4 regions of the Paenibacillus sp. LC231 genome follow, and region 1 is predicted to be linked to each of the others. Evidence: predicted binding sites of a transcription regulator. Region 1 holds the regulator's gene; each other region holds the start of a gene.

What was found. Region 1 encodes Rex, which represses fermentation and respiration genes when NADH is low (regulators of the CRP and FNR family bind a similar motif). Its sites were predicted from a motif close to TTGTGAAATATTTCACAA; they were not measured.
Region 2: nadA (quinolinate synthase NadA) is a predicted target of Rex. The motif match lies at 5,263-5,280, and genes of this name have one in related genera.
Region 3: AK95_RS04925 (TorD/DmsD family molecular chaperone) is a predicted target of Rex. The motif match lies at 4,586-4,603, and genes of this name have one in related genera.
Region 4: nirB (nitrite reductase large subunit NirB) is a predicted target of Rex. The motif match lies at 4,478-4,495, and genes of this name have one in related genera.

What each region holds. Positions count from the first base shown of each region.
Region 1 covers NZ_JFOM01000005.1:250,124-257,822, reverse strand. Annotated here, with positions in the region: gene dinG (ATP-dependent DNA helicase DinG) at 1-1,270, shown strand, start outside; gene AK95_RS02750 (redox-sensing transcriptional repressor Rex) at 1,333-1,998, shown strand; gene AK95_RS02745 (amidohydrolase) at 1,973-3,274, shown strand; gene AK95_RS02740 (cell wall elongation regulator TseB-like domain-containing protein) at 3,306-3,824, shown strand; gene AK95_RS02735 (hypothetical protein) at 4,088-4,621, shown strand; gene AK95_RS02730 (AAA family ATPase) at 4,614-6,116, shown strand; gene AK95_RS02725 (3-hydroxyacyl-CoA dehydrogenase family protein) at 6,251-7,123, shown strand; gene AK95_RS02720 (acetate/propionate family kinase) at 7,120-7,699, shown strand, end outside.
Region 2 covers NZ_JFOM01000024.1:15,415-23,113, reverse strand. Annotated here, with positions in the region: gene AK95_RS16810 (serine/threonine protein kinase) at 1-864, shown strand, start outside; gene tilS (tRNA lysidine(34) synthetase TilS) at 913-2,343, shown strand; gene hpt (hypoxanthine phosphoribosyltransferase) at 2,412-2,951, shown strand; gene ftsH (ATP-dependent zinc metalloprotease FtsH) at 3,051-5,126, shown strand; gene nadA (quinolinate synthase NadA) at 5,356-6,294, shown strand; gene nadB (L-aspartate oxidase) at 6,333-7,699, shown strand, end outside.
Region 3 covers NZ_JFOM01000008.1:195,131-202,829, forward strand. Annotated here, with positions in the region: gene AK95_RS04905 (glutamine--tRNA ligase/YqeY domain fusion protein) at 1-1,096, shown strand, start outside; gene AK95_RS04910 (MFS transporter) at 1,245-2,525, opposite strand; gene mobA (molybdenum cofactor guanylyltransferase) at 2,671-3,327, shown strand; gene moaA (GTP 3',8-cyclase MoaA) at 3,468-4,472, opposite strand; gene AK95_RS04925 (TorD/DmsD family molecular chaperone) at 4,814-5,491, shown strand; gene AK95_RS04930 (efflux RND transporter permease subunit) at 5,570-7,699, opposite strand, start outside.
Region 4 covers NZ_JFOM01000056.1:176,002-183,700, reverse strand. Annotated here, with positions in the region: gene AK95_RS31245 (Crp/Fnr family transcriptional regulator) at 1-211, shown strand, start outside; gene AK95_RS31240 (asparagine synthase) at 296-454, shown strand; gene AK95_RS31235 (formate/nitrite transporter family protein) at 695-1,492, opposite strand; gene nirD (nitrite reductase small subunit NirD) at 1,540-1,857, opposite strand; gene nirB (nitrite reductase large subunit NirB) at 1,953-4,391, opposite strand; gene AK95_RS31220 (hypothetical protein) at 4,569-5,243, opposite strand; gene AK95_RS31215 (winged helix-turn-helix transcriptional regulator) at 5,427-5,747, opposite strand; gene AK95_RS31210 (uracil-DNA glycosylase) at 5,897-6,565, opposite strand; gene AK95_RS31205 (ThuA domain-containing protein) at 6,739-7,461, opposite strand; gene AK95_RS31200 (sugar phosphate isomerase/epimerase family protein) at 7,507-7,699, opposite strand, start outside.

The sequences.
Region 1 (7,699 bases):
GATCACCGTCAAAGAGAATTGGGACCGGCTCAGCGATCAATTGTTCGGACTGCTTCCGGAGCGCGGAGACGCGACTCCGGGGGATGCCGGTCAATTCTCGCTTCGCTTATCGCCTCTGAAGAAGCCGAAGGATTGGAATTCGCTGGCCGAGCTGGAGCATCAAATTCATCTGACGCTGGGCGATGTCGTTCGCAAGGGTGATAAGCTGATTGCCGAAATGAAGGAAGATCTGGACGACTACAGCGCGGACAGTCTGTTAACAGACCTATCGGGTCTGTTTAAGGACCTGGCGGCACACCGCGAGGACCTGAGGACCTTCATGTCGCTGAACGATGAGGGTACGGTATACTGGATGGAGGCGAACGGCAACTTCCGCGGCAAATCGCTGCAGCTTTATGCGGTGCCCGTCGATGTCAGCACCCACTTAAAGGAATTGTTTTTTGACAAAAAACAAAGCGTGATCCTGACATCGGCGACCTTGTCGGTGGACAAATCGTTTCAGTTCATGATCGAGAATTTGGGTCTTCAGGAAGCGGCAGATAACGGCAACCTGAACACGGTCCTGCTGCCGTCCCCGTTTAATTACAGGGAGCAGGCTCTCCTTGTTGTGCCGCGCGATTTTCCGAGCGTGAAGGGCTCGGTCGGGGATGCACTCTTTGTGAATACACTTGTGCAATCATTGGCTGATACGGCCATCGCAACGCATGGTCGCATGCTTGTCCTGTTCACCTCGTACCGCATGCTGCGTCAGGTGCATGAGCCCTTGAAGGAGGCGCTGGGATCCAGCGATATTACGGTACTGGGACAAGGGATGGACGGAACCAGCCGTACCAAGTTAATCCGGAGATTCCAGGATAGCAGCGCTTCGGTTCTGCTGGGCACCAGCTCCTTCTGGGAAGGAGTAGATATACCCGGTGAGGCGCTCACCTGCCTCGCCATCGTACGGCTGCCGTTCCAACCGCCGAATCACCCTCTGGTCGAAGCCAAGAGCGAGCTTCTGCAGCAGCAGAAGAAGAACCCGTTTATGAAGCTTTCGGTTCCGCAAGCGGTCATTCGCTTCAAACAGGGATTTGGCCGACTGGTACGGACCGCGCAGGATAAGGGGATTGTCATCGTCTACGATACTCGGGTCATTGAATCCTATTACGGGAAGTATTTCTTATATTCCTTGCCTGGACCGAAGATGGAGCACATGCCGACAGAGGGGATCGTTCCCCGAATTTCGGAATGGCTGCAGGAAGAGGCAGGCATAGAGAACCAAGCTGAATAAAGTGAAACCATGAACGAGCACAAACAAATGTAGTTATTAACCTATTATTAGGGGGAGCATGCATGAAATCGGAAAAAATTTCGGAAGCCGTGGTCCGCAGATTACCTGTATACTTGCGCTATTTGAATGAGCTTCAGAAAAGGGAGGTCTCCACGGTTTCCTCCCAGGAACTGGGGCAGAAACTGGACCTCAATCCTGCTCAAATTCGTAAGGACCTAGCGTATTTCGGTGATTTTGGACGGAAAGGGATCGGATATGACGTATCTTATCTGATCGAGAAAATTCGCCAGATTCTAAAGCTGGACCAGAAGATCAATGTCGCATTGATTGGGGCCGGTAATCTTGGACATGCATTATCGAATTACAATGCATTTCTGAAGGACAATATGAAGATTGTGGCGGTTTTCGATTCGTATTCTCCCAAAGTTGGTATGAAAATTAACAATTTGGTCGTACAGCCGATGGAGGAGCTGGAGAAGACGGTTCATGAGTACGGCATTCGTATCGGGATTATCACCGTTCCGGATTTTGAGGCGCAGAATGTAGCGAATCAACTTATCGCGGCAGGCATCGAGGCTATCCTGAATTTTGCACCGACCATCCTGAAAGCTCCAGCCCATATCCGGATTCATACGGCAGATTTTACTACGGATTTGCAGAGTTTGGCCTATTATTTGGATAACGGCAAGGAGGATGCAGCACATGACGACAACGAAGTGGATGATTAAAAACGGAACGTTTGCAGTACTAGAGGAAGGCAGATCCGTGTTACGCGGATATATGGTCGTTGAGAACGACCGGATCACCTACCTGGGTGAAGAAGAGCCGACTGTCCAAGAGGGAACAGAAATCATCGACGGAACCCAACTGTTTTTCCTGCCTGGATTGGTGAACACGCACGGACATGCGGCCATGTCGCTTCTTCGCGGGTATGGCGACGATCTGGCACTACAGGTATGGCTTCAGGAAAAAATGTGGCCGATGGAAGCCAGATTCACGGCCGACGATGTATACTGGGGAACCTCACTCTCCGTGCTGGAGATGATCAAAGGCGGAACCACGACATTTGTGGATATGTATGATCATATGGATCAGGTTGCAAAGGTAGTGGAGGACTCAGGCATGCGCGGCGTTCTGACACGCGGTGTCATCGGATTATGTCCGCCTGAGGTGCAGCAGCAGAAGCTGGATGAGGCGGTTGCATTCGCGAAATACTGGCATGGTCAGGCTGACGGTAGGATTACGACGATGATCTCACCGCATGCACCCTATACGTGCCCGCCGGATTTCATCGAAAAATTCGTGCAAGCATCACATGATTTGAATTTGCCTTTGCATACGCATATGTCCGAAACGGAAACGGAAGTAGCTCAAAATGTAAATGACTACGGACTTCGCCCTGTTGCCCATCTAGAGAAGCTTGGCATGTTCTCCCGTCCAACGCTGCTTGCGCATGCCGTCCATCTAACCGATGAAGAAATCGAAATTCTGGCCAAACATCAAGTTATGGTTTCGCATAATCCAGGCAGCAATTTGAAGCTTGCCAGCGGCATCGCTCGCGTGCCTGCACTGCTGAAAGCCGGGGTCACCGTGTCTTTGGGTACTGATGGACCTGCCAGCAATAATAATCTGGATATGTTTGAAGAGATGCGGCTGGCCGCACTGATCCATAAAGGAGTAAGCGGGGATCCAACCGCAATTCCAGCATCCGAAGCGCTTCGGATGGGTACAGAATATGGAGCCAAGTCAGCCTTCCTTACGGATATTGGTACGCTTGCGGTAGGTATGAAGGCAGATATGATCGCACTGAACACGGATCAGGCGCACTTCCTTCCGAAGACGGATTACATTTCTCATGCTATCTACTCCGCCAGTGCGAAGGATGTTGAGCATGTATGGGTTGACGGCAAGCAGGTAGTGAAGAATGGCGCGAGTCTTACTCTCGATGAGGAACGTATCCGCCGGGAAGCGCAGCGTGCCTTTGAGCGTCTTACAACCCTCTAGGGAATAATCAAGGGGAGCGAGGAAGACGGATTTGAAGAAAAAAACGAAGTGGATATTGCTGAGTGTATCCGGCGTGCTGCTGTTACTGCTTGGTTTACAGCTCTATTATTCATATGTGATGAAAGATGCTTGGAATGAAGAAAGAATGGCAATTGCTGCCGCCAAACAACATGGCCAATTGGTTACGTCCGGGAAGACCTATAAATCGGTGTGGGGCGAGGACAATAACTACTGGGTGATAAGCGGGAAGGATCAGGACAATCAAGACCGTATGGTATGGGTGAAATTTACGGATGACAACGTACCTGTTGCAGGTGCCGAGGCTGTCCAATCCGTTTTGCTGAATACGGGGTTGTCTGAAGACCAGATGCGGGATCAGATTTATAACGAATTGCCTGGCGTAGAAATTAAGCGGCTGCTGCCTGGAATGTATGAGGGCGAGTATGCTTGGCAGCTGCAGTATGAACACAACGGTCAGCGCGGTTATCGGTTTTATCGTTTTCAAGACGGTAACACCATCGGTAATGACATTATTCTTCCAAATCAATAAATAAGAAGGAGAGAGGGGCCCTTTAATATTCGCGGGTTCCTCTCTTATTTCTCTATAATTGTAAGCGTATTCAGAAATAATATGGAAAAACTGTTCTAAATATTTTCACAGACATGCATGAAAAAGTATATAAGATGTGATATACTCATACTTGTACAAAATGAGCATATAAACTACATGCATCCCTATATATCGTTGTTATATGTATTATTGTGTTGCAGCATGATAGACAAAATTTCATACAGAAATGAAGGAGGAACTTCATGAAACTACGCATTGTACCTATCGTGCTGACTGTCGTGATCTCAGCATCGGTTCTCTTTGGCGGATGGTTTCTGTATCGGCAGATGGCTTTGCAAAATCCGCTGGCCAATGTTGTGTCACAATATGACGGCGTGAAGGATTCACATATAGATATTAAACAGAATACCGTTACTTTGAATCTTGATTTGGCTCCGGATACAAATTTGCAAGGCCTGGTCCAGCATATTAAGAAGGAAGGCAAGTCTGTGATTGGCAATCGGGAATTGAAAATCCAGGTGGAGGACCATTCCTCGGAAGCACTGGATCAATGGTGGGAGAAGGCGATGCTGTCAGTCGCTGAAGCGATGGATAATAAGCAGTATACCGATATTCAATCATCGCTCGAGCAGCTTGCTGCCCAGTCTCCGAATTTGAAAGCTAAAGCAACGATTGATGACACCAACGTCTATGTCAGCTTGTCAGACGGCAAGTCTGGTAAATTTATAATCTTGCCGCGTCAGTCTGGCAACATGGAGGTGTGGAATCATGCCTAAATTAGCTAAAGAAATCATGTTAGGCTTTATTCCGGTTTTGCTGGTATTCCTTGTGTTTGTCGGCGTGAACATCGTGCCCTTGCTCATCGCTGCAGCACTTGTAGGCGGCTTGTTGTTTATCGCGAAGATGAAGGGCGGCATCGCTGTAGGCGCAGCGAATGAGCGGAAGCGGAAAAAGAGCGGACCTGCCAAGCTGACGTTCGAAGAAATCGGCGGGCAGGATAATGCCAAGCAAGAGCTGCGTGAAGCACTGGATTTTCTGATTCGTCATGAAGACATTAAGAAATTCGGCATTCGTCCATTGAAGGGCATTCTTCTCACCGGGCCTCCGGGAACAGGGAAGACGTTGATGGCTAAAGCCGCTGCCCATTACACGGATTCGATCTTTGTTGCTGCATCCGGCAGTGAATTTGTTGAGATGTATGTCGGTGTTGGTGCAGGGCGCATCCGGGATTTGTTCAAGGATGCTCGTAACCGTGCGGCAAAGGAAAACAAGCAAAACGCCATTATCTTCATCGATGAGATCGATGTCATTGGCGGTAAACGCGAAGGCGGCCAGCAGCGCGAGTACGACCAGACGCTGAATCAGCTGCTAACCGAGATGGATGGCATCTATTCGCAGGATACTCCTCGTATTCTGGTTATTGCCGCGACAAACCGGAAAGAAATGCTGGATAGCGCACTGCTGCGTCCAGGGCGTTTCGACCGTCACATTCAGGTCGATCTGCCGGATAAGAAGGGACGTACTCATATCTTGAATCTGCATGCGGGCAATAAGCCGTTGCATGAAGATGTTGACTTGGAGAAAATCGCCGAGGAAGCATACGGCTTCTCGGGCGCACAACTCGAGAGCGTCATGAATGAAGCGGCCATTTACACGATGCGCGAGAATGAACAGTTTATCCATCAGCGTCATTTGTCCATGGCGATTGACAAGGTAATGATGGGTGAGCGTTCCGACCGTGAATCGAATTTGGAAGAGAAGAAGCGCGTTGCCATACATGAATTGGGACATGCTATTATGGCAGAGCTTGTGCGTCCCGGCAGTGTGAAGCAAGTTGCACTCAGCCCGCGTGGTAAAGCGCTAGGTTATGTTCGTCATAATCCGCAGGAGGAACAATATCTATACACGAAAACCTTCCTGGAAGAGCAAATTATGATCGCGCTTGGCGGTGCGGCCGCCGAAGAGATCTTTTACGGAGGCCGAAGCACAGGTTCAAGCAATGACTTTGAGCAATCGCTGAACATCGTGGAGACGATGATGAAGTCAGGTTTGACGTCGCTGGGCATTGTTAACATGAACATGGTAACAACTGAAGAGTTAATGAAAGAGAATAATGTGATTTTGGAAGAGTTAATGAACCGCACCAAGAATCTCTTGGAACAGAAACGGCCAATATTCGACAATTCTCTTGATATCCTGTTGAAGGAAGAAATTCTCTCGGGGGAACAATTTCGTTGTCAATTTCGTGAAAACGCGCTTTTACCAGCATAAATTGTTATGCTGGTTATTTTTTTTTACTTTTTTGTCGTGCTAAGATATTATTATACTTTGTGCTCTGAAAATGTATTTTTCGACAAATGGGGTACAATAAAGTATAGAGATAAGGAAAGGGTGGAGTAGAAACCATGTACTTCAAAAAAATCGGCGTCGTAGGCGGCGGGACTATGGGGCAGGGCATTGCGGAGATGCTGGCAGCCAAAGGTCTTGACGTACTGCTCGTAGAGAAAACTCCAGAGAAACTGGACTATTCATACCGAATGATCGAGACCAGTCTAGATAAACAATTGGAGAAGTGGGGAATTACCCAAGCAGAGAAGAAATTGATACTGAACCGGATTCAAAAAGTAACTCATTTTGCCGAGCTTAGCACCTGCGATATGGTGATTGAAACCATTATAGAGGACTTGGAAGCGAAGAAAGAGGTCTTTACACAGCTTGATCAAGTATGTCCGAGCCATGTGATATTAGCAAGTAATACATCCACGCTTAGTTTGACGGAGCTCGCCAGCTCTACCAAATATCCTGAGCGTGTTATTGGCATGCACTTCATTCATCCTGTTTCCAAGGTAGACCTTGTTGAGATCATCCGCGGTCTGAAAACTTCCGATCATACGTTTACGGAAACGAAGCGCTTTGTTGAAGAAGTTTCGGATAAAAAAGGCATCATGGTATATGAGTCTCCAGGTTTCGTTACAACCCGCATGATTACCCTCATGATCAATGAAGCGATGCATTTGCTGCAAGAGGGCGTGGCTTCGGCGGAGGATATCGATGACGCAATGAGAATCGGGTATAACTTCCAGCATGGACCGCTTGAGATGGCCGACCGTTTCGGTTTGGATTCCATTCTCGCTGCGCTGGAGCGCATGTTCCGCGAGTACGGCGAACTGAAATACCGTCCATCGATTGTCTTGAAGAAACTGGTCCGCGCAGGGCAACTGGGCGTTAAAACCGGAGAAGGCTTTTTCAAGTACGATAAGGATGGTGACCGGGTATGAATATTCTCGTAATTAATGCAGGCAGTTCTTCACTGAAGTATCAACTGTACAACATGACGGATGAATCCGTGCTGGCAAAAGGCTTGGTCGAACGGATCGGCATGGATTCCTCGATTCTGACGCATAAGCCGACGGGAAAACAGGATGTAACCGAAGTCAGCGAAATTTTGGAGCATACCACGGCCATCCGCAAAGTGCTGGGCATGCTCACGAACGAGGAGCATGGCGTGATCGATTCCATCGGCAGCATTCAGGCCGTTGGACACCGCGTCGTGCACGGCGGGGAGTCATTTAAAGAATCCGCGCTCGTTGACAGTGACGCCAAAGCGGAAATCCGCCGCTTGTTCGATTTGGCTCCACTTCACAATCCCGCATCGATGATGGGGATTAAAGCAGCAGAAACCAATATGCCGGGCGTCCCGCAGGTCGTTGTATTTGATACGGCGTTCCATCAGACGATGCCGGAGAAATCATACCTGTACGCTATTCCGAGAGTACTTTATAATAAATATAAAGTACGTCGTTACGGTGCGCATGGCACGTCCCACGCCTATGTCAGCCAGGCAGCGGCAGAAT
Region 2 (7,699 bases), on a different contig from region 1:
CGGAACAGCCGGTACATCGTGGAGCGTATGCTCGGCAAAGGGGCTAACGGCAAGGTGTATCTGGTCCATCGGGCAGGAGTACGCGAGCGTTATGCTCTAAAAGTTGGGTATGACGCTCTGGATCTTCAATCCGAAATTAATGTCCTGAATGCGTTGAAAGAACAGATGCCGAACCCCTACCTTGTAGAGGCGGACGATCATCATGACGGCAGTGGCGAAGTGTCCTTCTATGTCATGCGTTACATTGAAGGGAGTCCGTTGCATCATTTTATTCGCAAACGAGGTGCCGATTGGATCGGATTGATCGGACTGAAGCTGCTCGAGAAGCTGTCCGTTCTGCATGCATCCGGTTATGCATTCGGTGATTTGAAGCCGGATAATGTGATGGTCTCGGCATACGGAAGCGTGGAACTGATCGACTATGGAGGCGTCAGCCCTTTCGGACGCAGCGTCAAGCAGTTTACGGAATGGTATGATCGGGGATACTGGAATGCCGGAAGCAGGACTGGCGACATATCCTATGATTTGTTCTCGTTTGCCGTGATGTGTATCGGCTTGCTGGATGAGAAATCATTACGGGAGGCGTCTTGTCAGCTTCCCCAGACCCGTAGTGTTGCCGATCTGCAGCTGGTGCTGCGAAGAAACCTCGTGTTCAAGCCATACGCTGTGTGGCTGAACAAGGCTTTGTCGGGAGATTTCGCGGATTCACGGGAAGCGTTGAACGAGTGGAGAAAACGAATATATGAAGGTTCGGGCCGGAGTGTGCGTCCTAAACTGGGGCGAACTCCGCGTTGGCTGAAGAACGCGTTTGGTTTGTCATTAGTCATCATGGCTCTTACTGTTTATTTTTTCTTCCGCTCATGAAGCTGAGTTGTTACCTTGTTACTGGGAGTTCATAAAGGGGACCTGGAAGTGAAACAGGATTATTTACGGACATTCGTCAACCATGTCGAGCGTACAGCCGCAGAGTTTGATCTGTGGTCAGAAGGCGATAGCATCGTGGTCGCCGTTTCCGGCGGGCCTGATTCCGTTGCGCTCCTGCACGTATTGCATGAAATTTCTATGCACCGGACGCCGCTCCGATTGATCTGCGCCCATGTGCATCATGGGTTTCGGAAAGAATCAGACCAAGAGGCAGAAATGGTGCGTGAACTGGCGGAGCGGCTCGGACTTCCATTAGAAACGGCGTTTATCGATATTCCTGCTTATATGGAAGAGAGCGGTAAGGGTGGACAGGAGGCAGCAAGAGAGAAGCGTTATGAATTTCTGCTGCAAACAGCCCATAAATACAATGCGCGCTCCGTAGCGCTGGCTCATCATGCTGACGATCAAGCCGAGACGGTGCTCATGCGGCTTCTGCGCGGGAGCGGCCTGTCAGGACTTGCCGGAATAAAATTTAAGCGAACGGAAAAAAAAGTGGAACTTATCCGTCCGTTCCTTCGTATGTACAAGGCGGATATCGTGGAGCTGTGCCGTATATGCGGATTCCAGTATGCGGTCGATAACAGCAATCTGCAGACGAAGTACCGCCGTAATGCGATTCGCCTGGAAGTATTGCCTTTTCTGGAACGATACAATGGGCAGTTCTCCTCCTCACTCAATCAGCTGGCCGAGATTGTCCAGCAGGAGGATGATTTTGTGGAGCTAGAAGCTGCGAAACAATTTCGGAGTATGGTACAGGAGAACGATGGGAGGCTCGCTTTCGACGCGCCTTCCTTTTTGGGCTTACATGTCGCTTTACAACGGCGTTTGATTAAACTAATATTAAATTACCTGCCCTCAGACCAGGAAAACACCGATTTTGTCAAGATTGAAACGGTGCGCCATGGCATTCTTAACGATCAGCGAAGCAACTGGCGTCTGGATCTGGGTGACGGCATTACCTGTGTTCGTGAGTACGGAGTGATCCAGTTTTGGCCTAAGCCTCCGGAAGAACAGGGACAGTACATATACATTCTTGATTCTCCTGATGTTTCGCAGCAGTATGTTAAGGAAATCGGAAAGATGCTGAAATTGTCGTTAAAGACAGGAAGCGAAAGCCGGAGCGGCTCCAGACCATCGGCCTTTGTGGCGGATTTTGATGCGGATGAGCTTAGGTTTCCTTTAACCTTGCGTAACAGACAGCCGGGGGACAAGATGAAGATCATGGGATTAAACGGAAGCAAAAAGGTGAAAGATATTCTCATTGATGAGAAAATCCCACCGTCTGTCCGTGCCCGGATTCCTATTCTTTGTGACGGTTCCGGCAGCATTGTGTGGATTCCAGGTGTACGACGTTCCGTTCACGCCGCTTGCGGGCGGCACACATCACGAGTTCTCCGGATGGAGCTATCGGATGCTTAAGGCAAGTGTAAAACGAAGAATGGCCCGTTTCACGCTTTCATAGTATAAACGTAGGAGGTCCACTTAAGTTGCAGAATGACATTCAGGAAATACTCATCAGTGAAGAAGAGATTCACGCAAAGATTAAGGAACTTGGTTCCAAACTCAGCGCCGAATATGTGGGACGCAATCCACTCGTTATTTGCGTTCTTAAAGGTGCGTTTATTTTTATGGCCGACTTGGTTAAATCCATAACAGTACCTCTTGAGTTGGATTTCATGGCTGTATCCAGCTATGGAGCATCAACCAAATCCTCCGGCGTGGTGAAGATCATTAAAGATCTGGACGCATCCGTTGAAGGCAGGGATGTGCTGATTGTGGAGGATATTATCGACAGCGGTCTTACGCTGAGTCATTTGATTGAGCTTCTGAAGAGCCGCAAGGCAAACTCGGTGTGCGTTGTCACCTTGTTTGACAAGCCGGCACGCCGTACGGTGGATTTGCAGGCCGATTATACCGGATTCGTGCTGCCGGATGCTTTTGTTGTCGGATACGGACTTGATTATGCCGAGCATTACCGGAACCTCCCCTACATCGGGATTTTGAAGCCGGAAATCTACAGCAGTTAAACCGCGCCAATGGGCTGCTATCTCAGTTCAGGGCCCTTTGTTGAGATGGCCAGACAGGCTGTGGTAAAATATCTTATGTGTCTTGAGAGGAGGTAGGGGATGAGTCGGTTCATCCGGAATTCTGGTTTTTATTTGATTCTATTTTTAGTCGTGGTGGGCATAGTACAATTCGTCACTAATGGCGGCGAGCAAGCCGATGCCCCTAGTTATAATCAACTGCGGCAGGAAGTCAAAGCTAACAACATAGAGGAAATGACGGTACAATTTGACGGTTACGCTTATCTGGTGACCGGTAAGTATAGGGAGATTTCCGAAGAGAAAAAATCAGAGAATTTCTCAACCTATATTCCTGCCACGGATGCAGCGATGCAAGAGCTGACTGCAGCCAGTGAGAGCAACAATGTCAAACTGTCCGTGGTGCCAATGGAAGGCCAAAGCATTTGGCTGACATTGCTTTCATCCTTTATTCCGCTCATCATTATGTTTGTTCTGTTCTTCTTCCTGTTTAATCAGGCTCAGGGCGGCGGCGGCAAAGTGATGAACTTTGGTAAGAGCAAAGCCCGCTTATATAATGAAGAGAAGAAACGGATTACATTTGAAGATGTAGCCGGAGCAGATGAAGAGAAGCAGGAGCTCGTTGAAGTTGTTGACTTCTTGAAGGATCCGCGTAAGTTCAACACAGTTGGCGCTCGCATTCCGAAGGGCGTTCTGCTTGTCGGCCCTCCGGGAACAGGTAAGACGCTCCTGGCTCGTGCCGTTGCTGGTGAAGCAGGAGTGCCGTTCTTCAGTATTTCCGGTTCCGACTTCGTTGAGATGTTTGTCGGTGTCGGTGCTTCTCGTGTACGTGACTTGTTCGAGAACGCGAAGAAGAATGCACCATGTATCATCTTCATCGATGAGATTGATGCAGTAGGTCGTCAGCGTGGCGCTGGTCTTGGCGGCGGTCATGACGAGCGTGAACAGACACTCAACCAGTTGCTGGTTGAAATGGACGGTTTCGGAGCGAACGAAGGCATTATCATCGTTGCTGCGACCAACCGCCCGGATATTTTGGACCCGGCGCTTCTTCGTCCGGGACGTTTTGACCGTCAGATTACCGTAGATCGCCCGGATGTGAAGGGCCGTGAAGCGGTACTGAAGGTTCATGCACGCAACAAACCATTGACGAAGGATGTTAAACTCGACATCATCGCCAAACGTACAACCGGTTTTACAGGCGCCGATCTGGAGAATCTCCTGAATGAGGCTGCCTTGCTTGCGGCTCGCCGCAACCGTAAAGATATTTCCATGCGAGAAGTGGATGAGGCGATTGACCGCGTTATCGTTGGTACGGAGAAACGCAGCCGCGTGATCAGTGACCGCGAGAAACGCATCGTGGCTTACCATGAAGCAGGTCATACCATTGTGGGTTACTTCCTCGAGCATGCGGATACGGTGCATAAGGTAACGATTATCCCTCGTGGCCGTGCCGGCGGATATGTCATTATGATGCCGAAGGAAGATCGGATGCTCGTGACGAAGCAGGAATTGCTGGATCGCGTAACCGGTTTGCTTGGCGGACGTGTCGCTGAGGAGCTGTTCATCGGTGAAATCGGGACCGGAGCCTACAGTGACTTCCAGCAAGCAACAGGCATTATCCGCAGCATGGTTGTGGAATACGGTATGAGTGAGAAGCTCGGACCGATGCAGTTCGGTACATCCCAAGGACAAGTGTTCCTTGGACGTGATATCGGACATGAGCAGAACTATAGTGATGCAATCGCTTATGAGATCGATCAGGAAATGCAGCGATTCATTAATGATTGCTATGAGAAATGTAAAGAGATCCTGAATAAGCATGCTAAAGAGGTTCACCTGATTGCGAACACGCTCCTCGAGATGGAAACGCTGGAGCTTGAGCAAATCAAGAATCTCATTGAGACCGGATCAGCTGAAGGTAACGGCAGTGGCGACGGTGAAGGAGAAGGTTCTTCCGAGAATGGTGAACCGATCATCGACAACATTGGCGACGTGAAGGTTCGCATCCAAGGGAAAGAAGACGGCGAGCAGCCGACTTCCACGGAAGAAATTCCGAACAACCCGATGGATTCGAATGATCCAGGGCCAGAGCGCAAAGATTCCGAACGCAAGGATCCTCCAGGCGGATCGGACAACGGTAACAGCAGCTTAACGTAATATTTGCTGATAAAACCTCGAATACCGAATAAAATTGAAGAACCGGAGAACGATAATTCGTTTTCCGGTTCTTTTTGTGCTTTCTATCACATTGACAGGGGGCAGAATGAACGTGTACATTAGTTGTTAAATAAGGATGCGAATCCTTTCACAAAGGTGGAAACCATCCTGAAAGTCACATGGTCATCAGCGGCGAACTGCCGGACTATATAAGGGGAGAGGGTCGATCATGGAAGCGTTGGCACTGGAGCGTAAGGCGGAACAGAACCGTGAACTGCGTGAGCGGTTAATGCAATTGAAGAAGGAACGTAACGCAATCATTTTGGCACATTATTATCAACGGGACGAAATACAAGAGGTCGCTGATTTCCGGGGGGATTCCTTCCTGCTCGCGCAGAAGGCAGCACAAACGGATGCCGAGGTTATCGTATTTTGCGGTGTGCATTTTATGGGCGAAAGCGCTAAAATTCTGGCACCGGGCAAGACGGTTCTTATACCGGATGAGCGGGCCGGCTGCCCTATGGCGGACATGGTGAACGTTGACGGACTGCGGAAGCTGAAAGCGCAGCATCCGAATGCCAAAGTGGTCACGTACATCAATTCATCGGCTGAGATCAAAGCTGAGACGGATATCTGCTGTACTTCATCCAATGCCGTGAAAGTGATTCAGTCGGTGGATTCGGATGAAATTATATGGGTGCCTGACAAAAATCTGGGGCATTATGTTCAGCAGCATACCGACAAGAAACTCATTATCTGGGAAGGGTATTGCAACACGCATGACATGCTGACGGTGAAGGATGTCGTCGAGATGAAGGCCAAATATCCTCATGCTGAATTTGTGGTGCATCCGGAATGCCGCCCGGAGGTTGTTGAAATGGGGGATTTTGTAGGGAGTACCACCGCCATCCTGGAGTATTGCAAAAATTCATCGGCCAAGGAGTTTATCGTGGGGACTGAGGACGGAACCGGTTATCAGCTTCGACTGGATAGCCCGGATAAATCGTTCCATTTCGCTACGAAATTCCTGGTGTGTCCGAATATGAAAGTGAATAATCTCAAAAAGCTGGTCAAAGCGTTGGAAACGATGAAGCCGCAAATTTATGTGCCGCCGGTCGTTGCAGAGAAAGCCAGAACTTCATTAGAGCGCATGTTACAGGTTAAGTAGCATGCGCTACTCTTTCGTGAAAAGACAGGTGAGGCATCGTGATACCGCAGTATTTAATTGATTTTGAGCTGAACGATCTTCCGGTAGTTGAGACGGACGTCATCGTGATCGGTTCAGGCATTGCGGGTTTATATACGGCGATCATGGCAAGTGCGACTCAGAATGTGCTGCTGATTACGAAGAAATCGCTGCTCGAAAGCAACACGCGTTATGCGCAGGGAGGAATTGCAGCCGTAACTGCTGAGGATGACTCTCCGGCCTATCATCGGCAGGATACCCTCTTGGCAGGGGCGGGCTTATGTTCATCTGCCGCGGTGGATGTCCTTGTAAACGAGGGGCCGGTTGGCGTTCAAGAGTTGATTCGGCTCGGTACGATGTTTGATGTGGAGAATGGCGAGCTCGCGCTGACCCAAGAAGGCGCACACAGTCACCGCCGGATCCTTCATGCCAACGGGGATGCTACCGGATATGAAATTGTGCGTGCCCTTTCCATTCAGGTTGAAATGCTTCACAATATAGAGGTGTGGGACGATCATTTTGTCATTGACCTGATTACCGAGCAGGGAGAATGTCATGGCGCTTTGGTACAAATGCCTGATGGAAAACGGGTATTCGTTCGTGGACGGGCGACGGTTATGTGTTCCGGCGGCGCCGGTCAATTGTACCGGTATACAACCAATCCGGAGGTTGCCACAGCCGATGGCGTTGCCATGGCTTATCGGGCAGGCGCAGAAATTCGGGATATGGAATTTATACAATTCCACCCGACGGCGCTTAGCTATCCAGGGGCACCCCGATTCCTAATATCAGAGGCGGTTCGGGGTGAAGGCGCTGTTCTTCGGAATATACGAGGGGAACGGTTCATGCCCAGATACCATGATTTACTGGAGCTAGCACCGCGGGATATCGTAGCGCGGGCTATTGTCAGTGAGATGGAAGCAACGGGGTCTACCTTTGTTTATCTGGATATTACCCATGAGTCGCCGGAAATGGTCAGACATCGATTCCCAACGATTTATGAAACCTGCATGCAGTATGGACTCGATTTATCGTCAGATTGGATTCCGGTCTCCCCGGCTGCGCATTATATGATGGGGGGCATCAAAACCAATCTGCACGGCGAGAGCAGCGTGAAACGTTTATTTGCTTGCGGGGAGGTATCGTCTACCGGTGTCCACGGGGCGAACCGTTTGGCCAGCAATTCGCTGTCGGAGGCGATTGTGTATGGTAGTCGTATTGTCGAGCGCATTAAGAGCCTGCCGGAACCTTCAGGCGATCCGCTTCATGTATCATTCCACCTCGGTCGCAAGGACGCTCCGTCCCAAGCGATGGTGGAAAAACGCTTGAAGCTACAGAAGGTGATGGTGCGTTATGCAGGACTTCGGAGAAATCGGGATACTCTATT
Region 3 (7,699 bases), on a different contig from region 1:
GTGCATTTATCCGATGTACGCTTTTGCCCATCCGCTGGAGGATGCCATTGAAGGGGTTACGCATTCCCTGTGCTCCCTGGAGTTTGAGGATCAGCGCCCATTCTATGATTGGGTTGTGGCGGAATGCGAGATGGACAGCACGCCGCATCAGTACGAATTCGGGCGTCTGAACGTGGCGCAGACGGTTACGAGCAAGCGCAAGCTGAAGCAGCTCGTCGACGAGAATGTGGTGGACGGCTGGGATGATCCGCGCATGCCGACGATCTCCGGACTTCGCCGCTTGGGGTATACGCCTGAAGCCATTCGCAACTTCGTGTTTGAGACGGGAATTTCGAAGGCGTACGGCACGGTGGACCGCCAAGTGATGGAACACTTTATCCGTGAGGATCTGAAGCTGAAGGCGCCGCGTACGATGGCTGTGCTGGACCCGCTGAAGGTGGTCATTACGAATTACCCTGAAGGTCAGATCGAATGGTTGGACGCCGAGAACAACACGGAGAATCCGGAGATGGGGATTCGCCAGATTCCGTTCTCGCGCGAGATTTATATTGAGCAGGAGGATTTCATGGAAGATCCTCCGAGCAAATATTTCCGCTTGTTCCCCGGCAACGAGGTCCGTTTGAAGCATGCGTATTTTATCAAGTGCAATGACGTGATTAAAGACGAGAACGGCAAGGTCGTCGAGATCCACTGCACGTATGATCCGGAGACAAAGAGCGGCAGCGGCTTTACCGGACGCAAGGTGAAGGGAACGATTCACTGGGTGGAAGCCACACAGGCCGTACCTGCTGAATTCCGCCTGTTCGAACCGCTGTTCAAGGACGAAGAGGAAGAAGCCGAATTGGTGCAGGAGGTTGCAGGCGAAGCGGAAGAAGCAACTGCCGAGAAGTCCCTCCTGGACGACATCAACCCGAACTCGCTGCAAATCGTGCAGGGATTCGTGGAACCGAATATGAAGGATGCTGCGCCGCAGGACAAGTTCCAGTTCTTCCGGCATGGATATTTCAACGTCGACTCGAAGTATTCGCAGCCAGGCCGTCCGGTATTTAACCGCGTGGTCTCCCTGAAGAGCTCATTCCAGCTTTCGAAGAACTAAATCAAAATAACGGCATAGGCGCGTTGAAGAAGACTCCTGTGCTCTATAACGTAAACAAGACTCGAAGATTCCGTTACAGGATTCATTCGAGTCTTGTTATATTTACGATGGTACCATCTCGTTGATGGCTTGCGTACAGGACCACGATCTAACTCGCAGCGTACTCCTCCAGCTCGTCGCTATCGAGATCGTCCGGATGCAGCGGCTGATACCCGTGCTTGCGAAGGTTGTACCACATCCAGCCAAAACCGATGGCACCCACAATGGCAAGCATCGTGCCGGTGCGGTACATGATCTGCGCCCCGAAGTTCTGGAACATCCAGCCGCCGGCGAGACCGCCGATGACGCCGGATATGCCGCTCCAGCTTAAGGTATAGATCGCTTGTCCGGAAGCGCGATACGGCGTCGGTACAAACAGCATCGTCAGCTGCACGCCGACATAGAAATAGCCGCCGAAGGTTACGCAGTGCAGGAGCTGGATGATGGCCACCTCCAGCGCGCTGTTGGCTTCCGCCATCAGCAGCCAGCGGAGGGCGAAGAGCAGGCTGACAATCGTCAGGCAGCCGACCAGGACATTGATTTTCCGTTTCAGGAAGCGGTCAAACAGAATGAAGATCACCACTTCAAATATCGACGAGAAGAAGATCGCAAGGCCCACCATCTGCTTGGTACCGCCAAGCTCCAGGATGTAAAGGGACATAAAAGTGTTATTGGCTGTGTTCGGGATGGATACCATAATGCCTAACAGGATAAAACAGACAAAATAGGAGTTCAGGAACAGTCTGCTGAGTCCTCTAAGGCTGACCGATGCCGATGCTGTCGTCTTCTGGATGGATGGCAGTGTAAACATGAACACGGCCGCCACTAGCAGCATAATCGAGAACACGATGGCGATGCGCCCCGACCCGAGCCGGTCGATGACAGGCCCTGCAGCGATGGCCGTCAGTGCCCATCCAAGCGAGCCCCATAGCCGGAACGAGCCGAATTTTTGCTGCGTCCCCTCAATATAGGTTAGAATCAGCGAATTTGTCTGCGAGAACATCGGAGTCTGGAAGAAATAAAAGAAAATCATTGTCATGTATATCATTGCATAGGTATTCGCCTGAAATACAAGCTGAACCAGCAGCAGCGTACCGGTCATCATGATCAGCAGCACCCGCTTGATGTTTGCCGCCCGATCACCCCAGAATCCCCAGAACGGATTGGCGAAGATGGACACAAATGGCGCGATCGCCATCAGGCTGCCGATTTCAATTTTGCTCATGCCGATGTCTTGCAAATATAACTGGAAGAAACCGGTGAAGATGACCATGGTTCCGTAAATGAAGAAGTTGAACAGCTTGAGCGATATCAGCGAAGGTTGGGCGTTGTCCATATTCCGCAAGTAGGTCATTCCTTTCAAACCGAATACAATCCACAATCGCGGCATCGAAAAAAAGCCGCTTTCCCTTTCAATGTATCACGCATTGAAAAGGGATACAAACCATCTTTTAAATGATTTTCCATTATTCTGGTTATTAACCTATAAACTGAATCGAGTTTTTTACAACGTGTAAGAAAGGCTGGTAGAACATATGAGCTGTCAACCCATAGATGTCGGCCTTTCGCCAGATCAGGTGACGGGTATCGTACTTGCAGGTGGAGCCTCCCGGAGAATGGGAAGAAACAAGGCGCTTCTGCCCATGCAGGGAATGAGTTTGATCGAGCGAACGGTCCAGGCGCTTGACGAGGTTAGCGGCCGCGTCATCCTATCCACCAATACCCCCGAATCTTATCAATTTCTCGGGTTGGAATGCGTTCCCGACCTTTATGTCGGGCAAGGCCCGATGGCGGGACTTCATGCCGCGCTCAAGTTATCCCAAAGCACATGGAATATGGTCGCTGCGTGCGACATGCCCCATATCCATGAGCGTTTCCTTCGGGGATTGCTGAATCTGGCGAATCAGCAGCTCACAGCCGATGCTGTAATTCCTGTTGTAGAAGGCAGGGTGCATCCGCTGCTGGCGGTATATCGCAAAGAAATCGTAGAAGGCCTTGAACGCAGGCTGATCAAGGGACAACTTCGCATGGTGGAGTGGGTGCAGGAGCTGAATGCCGTCTTCGTGCACGAAGAGCAATTAGAGGCAATTACGGGCCTTGATCCGCGCAAAATTTTATTTAATATGAACACGCCTGGGGAATACGAGGCAGCAGCCGGCCTGATGAATGCCGACTTGCCTGAGGATAGATAGTAGAGTTCTATAGAAGGTGTGCAGAAGCCCGACAAAACGGTATTCATCTTAAAAAAATAACCCCGCCAGCTAAATGCTTGACGGGGATTTTAATATCAACCATATGACTGCTTTCCGCTATTATACGCACAGCCGACGGTTTACCCGCCGATCTGTGACATACGCCGGCCGGTTGGGGTATGGCTTTGCATTTTTTTCTCGAGCGCCAGCGCCATTTCATGATTCAACGGTTTGGAACCCAGCGCTTTGCGGAACAGGTTTGCCACCGCGGATGGATCATCGACGACGCGGCGCACGTTAAATTCGTCGGACCAGTACAGGCAAGCCTTGATGTGGCCGTCAGCCGTCAGCCTGAGGCGGTTGCAGGAATCGCAGAAATGATCGCTGACCGGATGGATCAGACCGAAGGTTCCTGTAGCTCCAACCACCTTCATATTTCGTGAAGGTCCGTTGCCGGATGGCCCCTGCTCTTCCTGAATGGTCCAACCCGCCTCCTGGCACACTTCAGATACCCGGCTGAGCGGCAGATACGAATCTCGCCAGGCATCGGACGCTTGCCCGATCGGCATGTATTCAATAAAGCGGACATGTAGGGGACGATCGAGCGTCAGCGCGATAAAGTCGCGAATTTCGTCTTCGTTGAAGCCCTTCATTAACACCATGTTTAGTTTGATGGGATCCAGGCCGGCTTCATAAGCGGCTTCAATGCCTTCCAGCACTTTACGCACTTGACCGCCGCGCGTAATGCGCGCGTAGCGATCCTCATGAAGCGAATCCAGACTGATGTTGATTCGGGTAAGTCCGGCTTCCTTAAGCAGGCGAGCTTTGGAGGGGAGCATGATCCCGTTGGTAGTCAGGGATATATCTTGAATTCCTTCAATGGAAGCAATCATATGGACCAAGGATTCCAGGTCCTTGCGTACCAGCGGCTCGCCGCCGGTAAGGCGTACTTTGGAGACACCCATTGGGGCAAGGACGCGCATGATCGCTGCGATCTCTTCATAACTCATAATCTGATCGGGAGGTTGGAATTCCATCCCTTCTTCCGGCATACAATAGACACAACGAAGATTGCATCGATCTGTCACCGAGATACGAATATAATCATGGACCCGACCGAAAGAATCTTTAAGCGGTTCGATCATGGAAATCCCCCTTTATAGCATGCATGGTCACATTGTAGCCATTCCCCGAACGGGAGTCAATGCATTGTAAGGGTCATGTCAGCCGGACAAGCTGCGTGGATAAGTTACAGGATTTGTGAGAAGTATCACAGAAAACGCTTTCGGGATCCAGTATATTGAAGCTGTGGACAAAAGCTTTCTCCCCTTGAAAGCGAGTAGTGACATTCTAGATTTCCGAAAGTTTCCTGATTTTTCCGAAATTTTCGGAAATCATTTCAAACTGCTTTCATTAGACGTTCATCTAAGATATACTGTCAAGGATATCACATCCAACAAGAAAGGTTACCAATAGGAGGTTCGATATGGCGATATCACCTGTTCAAACTTTGGAGGTGCCTGACGTCTGTCACAGATGGCTTGAAAACCGGGGTACGGTCTACGAGCTGCTCATCGATTTTTTGGGCAATTGGCCCAGCTTGTCTATGATTGCGGAATGGAGCCGCGGAAGCGGAATTAGCAAGGCTGCGGAGTGTTCGAAGGCCGGTACGGACCTGATGACCTATTTATGTGGACGCTCACCTGAGGAATTGGTTCGGATTTGCGAATACGAAGGGGCGGAATACCGCCGATTGCTTCAGCAGTCCAAACAGCGTCAGGCGGCAAAGTCTCATTACACGAAGGATGGATGCGCTCAGGATTTAGCCGATTGTTATGCATCCGTCGGTGTTGCCTTTAATAAACTGCACGGGGAAGCGGACGATCATATAGCCATTGAACTGGAATTTATGACACTGCTTCATGACCGTATGCTGAACAATACGTATTGTGAACATAGCATGCTGAAATTGATGGAGGTTCAAGAGAAGTTTCTGGAGGAGCATCTGTTGTCATGGGTGCCATCCCTCTGCAAGGATCTAAAAGGCTCCACGGAAAGCCCGCTTTATCAGTCGGTATTCAGTCTGCTCGAGGAGTTCCTCGCACAGGATCTGAACATGCTGAAGACGTGGAAGCATTCCAGGGAAGCTGTGCTGGTACATTAGCGAGCCAGGACCATATCATAGTCATCCAAAAAAAGCCCCAGCCTCCTAATGTAGGAAGCCGGGGCTTTGATGTTCTAATTAATCTTCGATTCTTTTCTTGCTGAACTTCATCAGGAACTCGTACACGATAGGTACCACCACGAGCGTGAGCAGCGTCGAACTGATCAGACCGCCGATAACCGTGATGCCGAGTCCTTTCGAAATGATGCCTGCGCTGTTCTCCCAACCGAATACGAGTGGCAGGAGAGCGCCGATCGTTGCGAGTGCCGTCATCAGAATTGGACGAAGACGGGTAGCGCCGGCTTCAAGCAGGGCTTCGCGGGTGCTCATGCCTTCGCGTTCCATATGGATCACGCGGTCGATCAATACAATCGCATTGGTCACGACGATACCGATCAGCATGAGTACGCCCATGAGTGCAGACACGTTCAGTGTCTCGCCTGTAACAAGCAAGCCGATAATGGCTCCGATGACAATGAACGGCAGCGAGAACAGGATGGCGAACGGCGCGAGACCGCCACCGAATGTAACCACAAGCACAAAGTATACAATCGCAATGGCTGCCAGCATGGCGAGTCCAAGCTGTCCGAAGGTTTCGTTGATTTGCTCGGTAACGCCTCCGAACTGGACGGATACGCCGTCTGGAAGTTCAAGCTTGTTCACTTCAGTTTCCAGGTTGGTGGAGGCCGACCCAACATCGCTGGACAGGATATCGGCTGTGACGGTTACAACCATTTTCCCGTCGATGCGCATAATGGAGTCAGGAGTCGTTCCTTTTTCCACCTTGGCCACATCCTTGATCGGCACTTCGATACCGAGTGGAGAGGTGACGGTTTCGTTCTCGATTTCTTTGATGCTCTTATAGGTTTTGCTGTCCGTCTCAATGTAAACATTGTAAGTCTTGTCCTCAATTTTGACTTCGGTCAAGACCGGACGTTCCCGTACGGGAGACAGCTTCATTGCCAATTGTCCTGCGGTCAGGCCAAGGGAGCTCAGCTTCTCTTGGTCAGCAACCAGCGTATACTGCTCGAACGCTTCGGACAAGCTGGTCTCTGCATTCTCGAAGGTGGCTGTATCCTTGTTGGCAAGCTCAGCAATTTGATCAGCCACCGGCTTGATCTGCTCCAGAGAATCGCCAAAGACGTTAACCGTTAACTGGCTGCCGCCAAAGCCGCCGGCTGCCATGTCCATATTGGACCAAGTACCGTCCGGTACTTCCTTGGCAAGATCTTCGACAAGGGCTTTTTTGACATCTTCGAAGTTTTTCGTGTCCGGGTCATACATAATATAGAACAATCCGGAATTCGCTGATCCCATACCAAGCGGATTGCTTCCGCCGATGGAGTACTGCATCGTTTCGACTCCAGGTTGATCCAGGATCAATTTCTCCGCTTTTAATGCGCGTTCCTCCACATCCTCCAGCATGACGCCAGGTTCAGGAGAATAAGTCACCATGGCATATTTGTCTTCCTGTTCCGGAATGAAGCTAACGCCAAGGTACTTCGTCAGGAACAAGCTTCCTGCTAATAACGCGATGGCTGCCAGGAATGTAATGGCTTTGTGATTCAGCGTCCATTTCAGAATGGATCGATACCCGCGGGCCATTGCGCCCGGTTTCTCCGCATGATCATGTTTGTTCTTCAAGCCTTTGCGGAACAGGCTGTGCGCCATAGCGGGCACGAGCGTGATCGCTACGACCAGGGAAGCGAGCAGTGCGAAGACCATCGTCAATGCAAATGGCATGAACAGCTCTCCGACCATACCGCTGACCAGGGTAAGCGGCAGGAATACCGCGATGGTTACGATAGTGGAGGACATGATCGGCACAAACATTTCACGTGTAGCGGCGCTGATGAGCTCCCGGCCCGTTAATTTCTCGGTCGAGAGGGACATGCGCCGGTAGATATTCTCGATAACGACGATCGAGTCATCGACAACCCGGCCGATGGCAACGGTCATGGCACCGAGCGACATCATATTCAGGGTGATATCCATTTGTCTCAGACAGAGCACAGCAATCAGCAAGGACAATGGGATCGAAATAATCGATATAATCGTCGAACGGATGTTGCGCAGGAATACCATTATGATCAGAACGGCGAACAATGCGCCGAATAATGCCTTGGAAAGCATCGTATGAACAGAGTCTTCAATTGGCTTGCCTTGGTCCAGCATGATCGTCAGATCCATGCCAGGATAGAGGCCTCT
Region 4 (7,699 bases), on a different contig from region 1:
TAATACTATTCTCATCAACAAGAAGATTACCCACACCGATCTATCGAACATGATTGGGGCAACCCGCGAAAGCGTAAACCGGATGCTGAGCGACCTGCGCAAAAAAAATGCTATCGAATATGCCGGCGGGATGATTGTCATTAAAGATCTTCCGATGCTGCAGGAAATCTGCCATTGCGAGCTGTGTCCGAACGAAATCTGCCGGATTTAATCGGCCTCCCTTCTGTGCATAATATAGAGTCATCTGCTTACAATAACCTTGTCTTTCAAAACCAAAATAAAGGGAGTGCCCAGCATGCGTGAAGGTTTGATTCCTGCTGTTCTTGGAACTGTGGTTTCTGCTTCGGGTGCCGCTCTGCTTGGCAGCAAGTATAAACTTGCCGCAACCGGTATTCTCGGCTTCGGACTGGCTCATATTGTGCTCGGTGCGATTGACCTGGTGGAACATCGGTAAGGATTGGAAGACAAGATTCATATAGCTGTCCTGTTCAGTCATTGAACTGAAGGGACGGCTTTTTATGTATAAGGCCCGACGGGATCCCTCTTTTTTTTGTTAGGAGACGTTCCGTGGAGATCCCTCACTTTAACTAGACAAATGAAAGAAGCGGTCAACCGTTTGGTCGACCGCTTCTTTTCGGCTGTATATCAAGTGAGTAAACCCACTTTATGAGCAGCCCCTTTTCTATGATGCCTACTATGCAACCTTCTTTTGCTTGCTCCCTTTTCCCGACGAGATAAACCAATACGCCATCCCCACAAACAATCCGCCGCCAAGAATGTTCCCCAGCGTGACCGGCACCATGTTGCTGATCCATCCGCCGATGGAAATGGTCTCGGGATGCCCCGGCAAAATCGTCGCGAGTGTCAGAAGTGTCATATTGGCTACGCTATGCTCGTACCCTGTCGCAATGAAGGCAAACAGACACCACCATATTAAGATCAGCTTGGTCGTTTCGCCTTTGGCCCGAATCCCCATCCACAAGGCCAGACAGACAAGCCAGTTACACAAGATGCCTCGGAAGAACAGCTCCATAAACGGATCATTCATTTTCTTGGCGGCAGCCGTGAAGATGAGATGGTCCGGCGGCAGGCCTTTGAACAGGCCGGAAGCATACACCAGATAGCTGAGCAGAATCGCTCCGGCCAGATTGCCGATAAACACGAGCACCCAGTTTTTCAGCGTATCCCCCATCGTCGTTCGACCCGATAATGTGCTTATCGTAAAAAACATATGATTCCCGGTAAACAGCTCTGATCCTGCGAACACCACCAACGTGAGCGCGATCCCGAATGCCGCTCCCATGACGAGGGATTGGAAGGGCGAACCGGCAGCTGCGAGCGGCGCCCCCAGCTTAAAGATCAATACAATTCCAATGCCGACATACGCGCCGGCCAGCATAGCCGATACCATATAGCGCAGCAGATTATGATTCATCTGCTCCTTTTTCCCGACGGCGGCATTAACAACGGCTTCCACATCCGTTTTAAACATGGGATATCACCCCTTGATTTCGTCTGTTTACTATGCGATAGCTGGCCTTAAACAGCCACCTCAACCTTCCCGTCCACGGCGCGAATCGGGTATACACGAACCTGGCCTTGATCCGGAGCCTGTACGAGGCCGGTTGAAAGCTCGATCTTCCAATCGTATAACGGATCGTAGATGTAGTGCCCGGATACGATGGCTTCCGAGAGCGGCCCTCCTTTGGGATGCGGGCTTTGATTGTCCAGCGCAAACCATTGATGATCCGAAGTCCGGAAGACGGCAATCTCCCGGTCTCCGAGATGGACCACCCTTCCGAGCTGTGACAGAAAATCATTTTCGTTCCCTACCGTAATAAATCTTTCGGTTTCCATAACATGCAGCCTCCACTTCTCTTGTCTATTCCGATCCATACTGCGACAAACTCTCTGTGCTCAGGCGGCAAGAGGGGAGTAGGTTCCTCCCTCTTCTATTTGCTGATCACTGGTCTTGCATCCTCGAATAACGTATAACGCAGCTTCTCGTCGTTCAGCACTTTCTTCCAAGGATCCTCAACTTGCTGCAGGGCAAGCTCGATTCTCTCCACCAGTTCCTTACGCTGCTTCGGATCGTCCAGGATAACGGCTCGGATTTGTTCCAGTCCCAAGCGTTCTACCCACTCCGAGGTTCTCTCCAAGTACTTACCGGTTTCACGGTAATACTGCATCAGGGCTCCGCAGATTTCGACCAGCTCTTCATCCGTTTTCACTTTGCAGAACGAATCCGCCAGACGTGCCTTCGTGCCGCCGTTGCCTCCAACGAATATTTCCCATCCACCGTCATTGCCAACGATCCCGATATCTTTCGTGCACGACTCGGCACAGTTTCGCGGACATCCGTTGACCGCCATTTTAAATTTCGCCGGAAAATCCAGTCTTTCGAATTTCTCCTCGAGGAATGCTCCCATGCCCATCGAATCCTGCGTACCGAAACGGCAGAATTGGGATCCTACACAGGTCTTCACGGTCCGCAGCGATTTGGCATATGCATAACCCGACGGCATATCGAGCTCTTCCCAGACGCTCGGCAAGTCTTCCTTCTTAACACCGATGAGGTCCAGACGCTGTCCGCCGGTAACCTTGACAACCTTCACATTATATTTAAGCGATACATCCGCGATTTTCTTCAAATCCTCCGGCGTGGTAACGCCGCCGTACATTCTTGGGACTACCGTATATGTGCCGTCTTTCTGAATGTTGGCGTTCATCCGTTCGTTAACAAAACGGGATTCCCTCTCCTCCTGATGGGTTACCGGGTTCAGCATGGCCAGATAATAATGAATGGCCGGGCGGCATTTCGAGCAGCCTTCCGGGTTACTGAAGTTCAGAACATGCATGACTTCCTTCGTTGTGGTAAGTCCCTTCGCACGGATTTCCGCGACGATTTCATCCCGATCGAGTGTCGTGCATGGGCATATGCCTTGTTTGCCTGCGGCCTTAAAGCCATCGCCCAATACGCTCTGGAGTATTTGCTCCACGACAGGTTTGCAGCCGCCGCACGAGCGGGTAGCACCTGTGCAAGCTTTGATCTCATCCACTGTCGTATGACCTTGAAGAGTAATGGCATCCACGATGGCTTTTTTGGTTACGCCGTTGCAGCCGCATACGATCTCATCGTCGGGCATCTTTTCCAGCGAAAATGCCTTGCCGCCTCCTGTCCCTGCACGATCCGTGCCCATGATCGAATCATATATCTCATCCGTCATGGCTGTCTTTTTCCGAATCATGGATTGAAGGCTTGCCGAATCGCTCACATCTCCGAACAATATCGCCCCGACAATGATATTGTCGCGGATTAATATTTTCTTATAAGTCTTGCGCCAATCATCTTTCGCGGTGATCACCGCGTGTTCGGCTTGCTCCATGAACTCTCCGGCAGAGAATACATCAACACCGCTGATTTTCAGCTTCGTCGATACAATGCTTCCCTCGTAAGGCTGGCCTTCCACGCCGCACAGATGCTTCGCCAGTACCTGTCCCTGTTCGAACAACGGCGCAACCAGGCCGTAGCAAACGCCCCGATGCTCGCAGCATTCGCCAACCGCATACACATCCGGCCAGGAAGTTTGAAGATAATCATTAACTACGATTCCCCGGTTCACTTCGATTCCGCTCGCTTGGGCGATTCCCGTATTCGCTCTGATGCCCACTGCCATGACCACCAGGTCGGCTTCAAGCTCATCCCCATCCTTGAACCGGAGTCCCTTGACTCTGGTATCTCCCAATATTTCGGTTGTTTGTTTGCCTAGTAAGAAGTTGATACCCTGCTGTTCAAGCTCCCTTTTCAGCATGCCGGATGCCATCGAATCCAATTGGCTCTCCATCAAATCCTGCATGAGATGAACCACCGTCACCTCCATGCCGAGGCTGACCAATCCCTTGGCAGCTTCCAGACCCAGAAGTCCCCCGCCGATGACTGCCGCTTTCTTGTACGCCTTAGCGGCCTCCAGCATCTGGTTGCAATCGGCTATGTTACGGAAACCGATAACGCCTTCTTTGTCACTACCCGGTACAGGTAATATAAAAGGCTTCGAACCCGTTGCTATCATTACTTTGTCATAAGGCACCGTCAATCCGTTGTCAGCTGTCACGACCTTGCGCTCTCCATCAATAGCTGTTACGGTGACACCCGTGTGCAAAGTGATATGGTTATCCTCGTACCATTTCCAATCATTCAATACAATGTCATCCAAGGTTTTGCTGCCTTCCAACACATACGACAGCATAATGCGGTTATAATTCGGATGAGGCTCCTGTCCAATGACGGTGATGTCAAAACTCCCACCCAATTTAATGATTTGCTCAACCGTGCTAATCCCGGCAATACCGTTGCCAATGACAACTAACGTTTCTCTCTTTATATTGGACATAAGTTTGATTCCTCCCCAACACGTTTATCTAGATCGTGGTATTCCGTTCCTTGCACATAAATTATATCGCCTGACGGTATTATTTTTTGTGATATATTTCACATAAATCGTTAAAATTTTAAACAAAAATGCCAAATAACCCTGTCCGCGTCGGAACAAGGTTATGATAAGAACACTCTATATAATATCGGCTTCCATATAGGCTCGTTCACCGCTTGGCACTTTTAAATAAGGGCGAATACCCGCAAACCCCTTCGCATCCAGATTTACCCCGGTCATCCAGTTCCCCTCTAATAAGCCGCCATCCGATTGCATAGTGACGGCAGGCGCCTGAATATGCTCCTGATACAGAACGATGCCGGCCTGTATGGTCTTAAAGGCTTTTCCCTGCTCCACCAACGGTACGGCGCTGATATACGTAGGCACAAAGTAATTCGCAATCACATCCAGCTCTTCCCCGTCAAAAAACGGCTCGCTGCCAAGGAAGGGATGCATCATCACGATTTTCTCATAGAGTGACCAGATGATCATCTGCAGAAATCTTCCCGTTCGTCCCCTATTCTGCCCGGTAGCATGAAATCGATCGGTTTCATAACCAATGAACTTCCATCCGCCAGGGGCTTTGACCCATTTCTGAAACATGACTGAAGCACTGGTACCGTTTTGGTTAAGGTGTTCTGCAGGTTCCGGGCTTGTTCCAGAAGCAGCTAACCACAGGGAGTCCGGCACATACTGGCTCAGCATCCGCTTGGTTTTCTCAAAAATATGAAGCACTTTTAATGAAGCGTTTTCAAGTTCTGAGATGTCCTCTTGTCCATAATGGAAACGGGAGATATACGTTCGCTTGGTCATGGGCTCGCCTCCTTGATATGCCGCTCTCGTTATTTACATCATATAGCAGCCGCGTCCGCTTGGTGCATGTCCACCTATTCTTGCCGTAAATAAACAGGAACCATACTTCCGTTTAGAAAAAAAACCCTGAAATGAGGATGTCTCATGCCAGGGTTTAATCATCAAGGGGAGTCTTAAGATGACTCATCTTTCGACCCATTGTTCTGCCCAGGATGCAATTTGCTCCATCACCGGACGAAGTGCTTTGCCTTTTTCAGTCAGTTCATATTCAATACGTACCGGTGTTTCCGGATAGACATGACGAATCAGTATCCCTTCACATTCCAAATCCTTCATCCGCTCGGAGAGCATTTTATCGCTCATGGACGGAATCAAATTCGAAATATCCTTAAAGCGCTTAGGCCCGCTCATCAACGTTTGAATAATCAAACCGTTCCACCGTTTGCCCAGAAAAGAAAATGCAGATTCAAAACGGGGACACATCGTAACATTTGTAACTTCCATATCCCTTCACCTCTTTACGAAGTCACCTTGTTTATAGAAACTCATAAGCTTAGTCAAAAAAAACTAGAAAACTTACGAATTGTAAGTATGTTTCATTTTAGCACATTTCCGAGAACCTGAAAACCACCTAGCCCCTTTTTCCCATAAAATCAGCTTTTATCCCATAAAATACGAGCCAAAATATCCAAATCATTCTCGATCAATGTGGACAATTCCCTATTATACAGCACGGCCGCTGGATGGAACAGAGGGAATATCTTATAGGTTTCCTCCGAAAACATATAGCCTGCACTTGGATTCTCCGAGTCTGCTGCTTGCTGGACCGGGCCCTCCATCAGTTTGCCGTGCAGCGATGTCACCGTTTCATGGCTTCCAATTAACCGGTGCAGTGCCGTATTTCCCATGGGTGCGATAATCTGCGGGCGAACCCATCGGATCTCTTCATCAAGCAAAGGTGCATGGGCTAATATTTCCGCCTTCGTCGGTGTGCGATTAGAACGGCTGATGACGCTCTCGCCCGAGGATCTCACGATTAGCTTTTCCTTATAGGGCCTGCTTCTCATGGCACTGGTAATATACACTTGCTCCCGGGTCAGGGTCAGGCGTTCCAGGTAGGCATTCATCTCTTGCCCGGCCTGCCCTACAAAAGGTAAACCTTCCAGAACTTCATGGGCGCCGGGTGCTTCCCCAATAAACATAATCTTGGCGAAGCGGACTCCTCTCCCCAGCAGAAAGCCCTCTACGGGTTGATGGACAAGCTTGGCCTGGCATATGGCGATGATTGCGGGATCTACAGGTGCGCTTTGTACTTCATTCATGTGTACAGCCCCCCTTCTTGTATATCATACAATACCCCATACTTAGGTATATTCTATCCCTAGCCGTCAAAAACATTTCGGTGAACATTCACCGCCAACGATAAAACGAGCCGCTCAAGGGCTTCCCCTGAACGACTCGTTAACGCATGACTTCTTAATAAACGCTCGTAAACTTAGATTAAAACGGGAAGCGCGCGAACCGGCTGGCTGTTGCCAAAGGTTTGCTTGCCTGCTGTAGAATTAGCCCAGTTAATCGCATTGGTGATCACTTTCAGCACTTCGGGGTTGTAGTAGGTTGGATAGGTCTCATGCCCCGGACGGAAATAGAAAATGTTCCCATGACCACGCTTGAACGTGCAACCGCTGCGGAATACTTCGCCGCCTTCGAAATTGCTGACAAATACCAGCTCGTCTGGGGCTGGAATATCGAAGAACTCGCCGTACATTTCCTCGTGCTCGATGATAATCGGGCCTGTAATTCCTGCCGCAATCGGATGTGTCGGATTTACACTCCAAATAATTTCCTGTTCTCCTGCTTCGCGCCACTTCAAATCACAGCTCGTGCCCATCAAAGCTTTGAACGGCTTGGAAAAATGTCCGGAATGAAGAACGATCAGACCCATGCCATCCTGCACGCGTTTTACGACTTTGCTTACGATTTCATCACTTACCTGGTCATGAGCCATATGCCCCCACCACAACAGCACATCGGTTGAATCCAGTACATCGTCCGTCAATCCATGCTCCGGCTGATCGAGCGTTGCCGTTCTGATAACGAAATCCGGATTTTGCAGACCCTCCGCCAAAGCTGTGTGAATCCCGGCTGGATAAACGTTCCGAACCTCATCATGGATTTTCTCGTGTACGAATTCATTCCAAATGGTTACGTTAAGCATCTTGCTGTTCCCCCTAATTGCTTATTCGGTTGTTACGCTAAGCTGTTAGACCCACCACATTTCTCCGAGCGGCTCTTCGATCAGCACCTGCTGAAGATTTTGCACCGCTTTGGAGAAGCCTTCTTCAATCGACATCAATCCATCTTCATGTTCAATGCTTACGACATAATCATATCCAACCAGACGAAGGGCACTCATCATATCCGCCCATTCCTTCACGTCATGCCCATAGCCTACG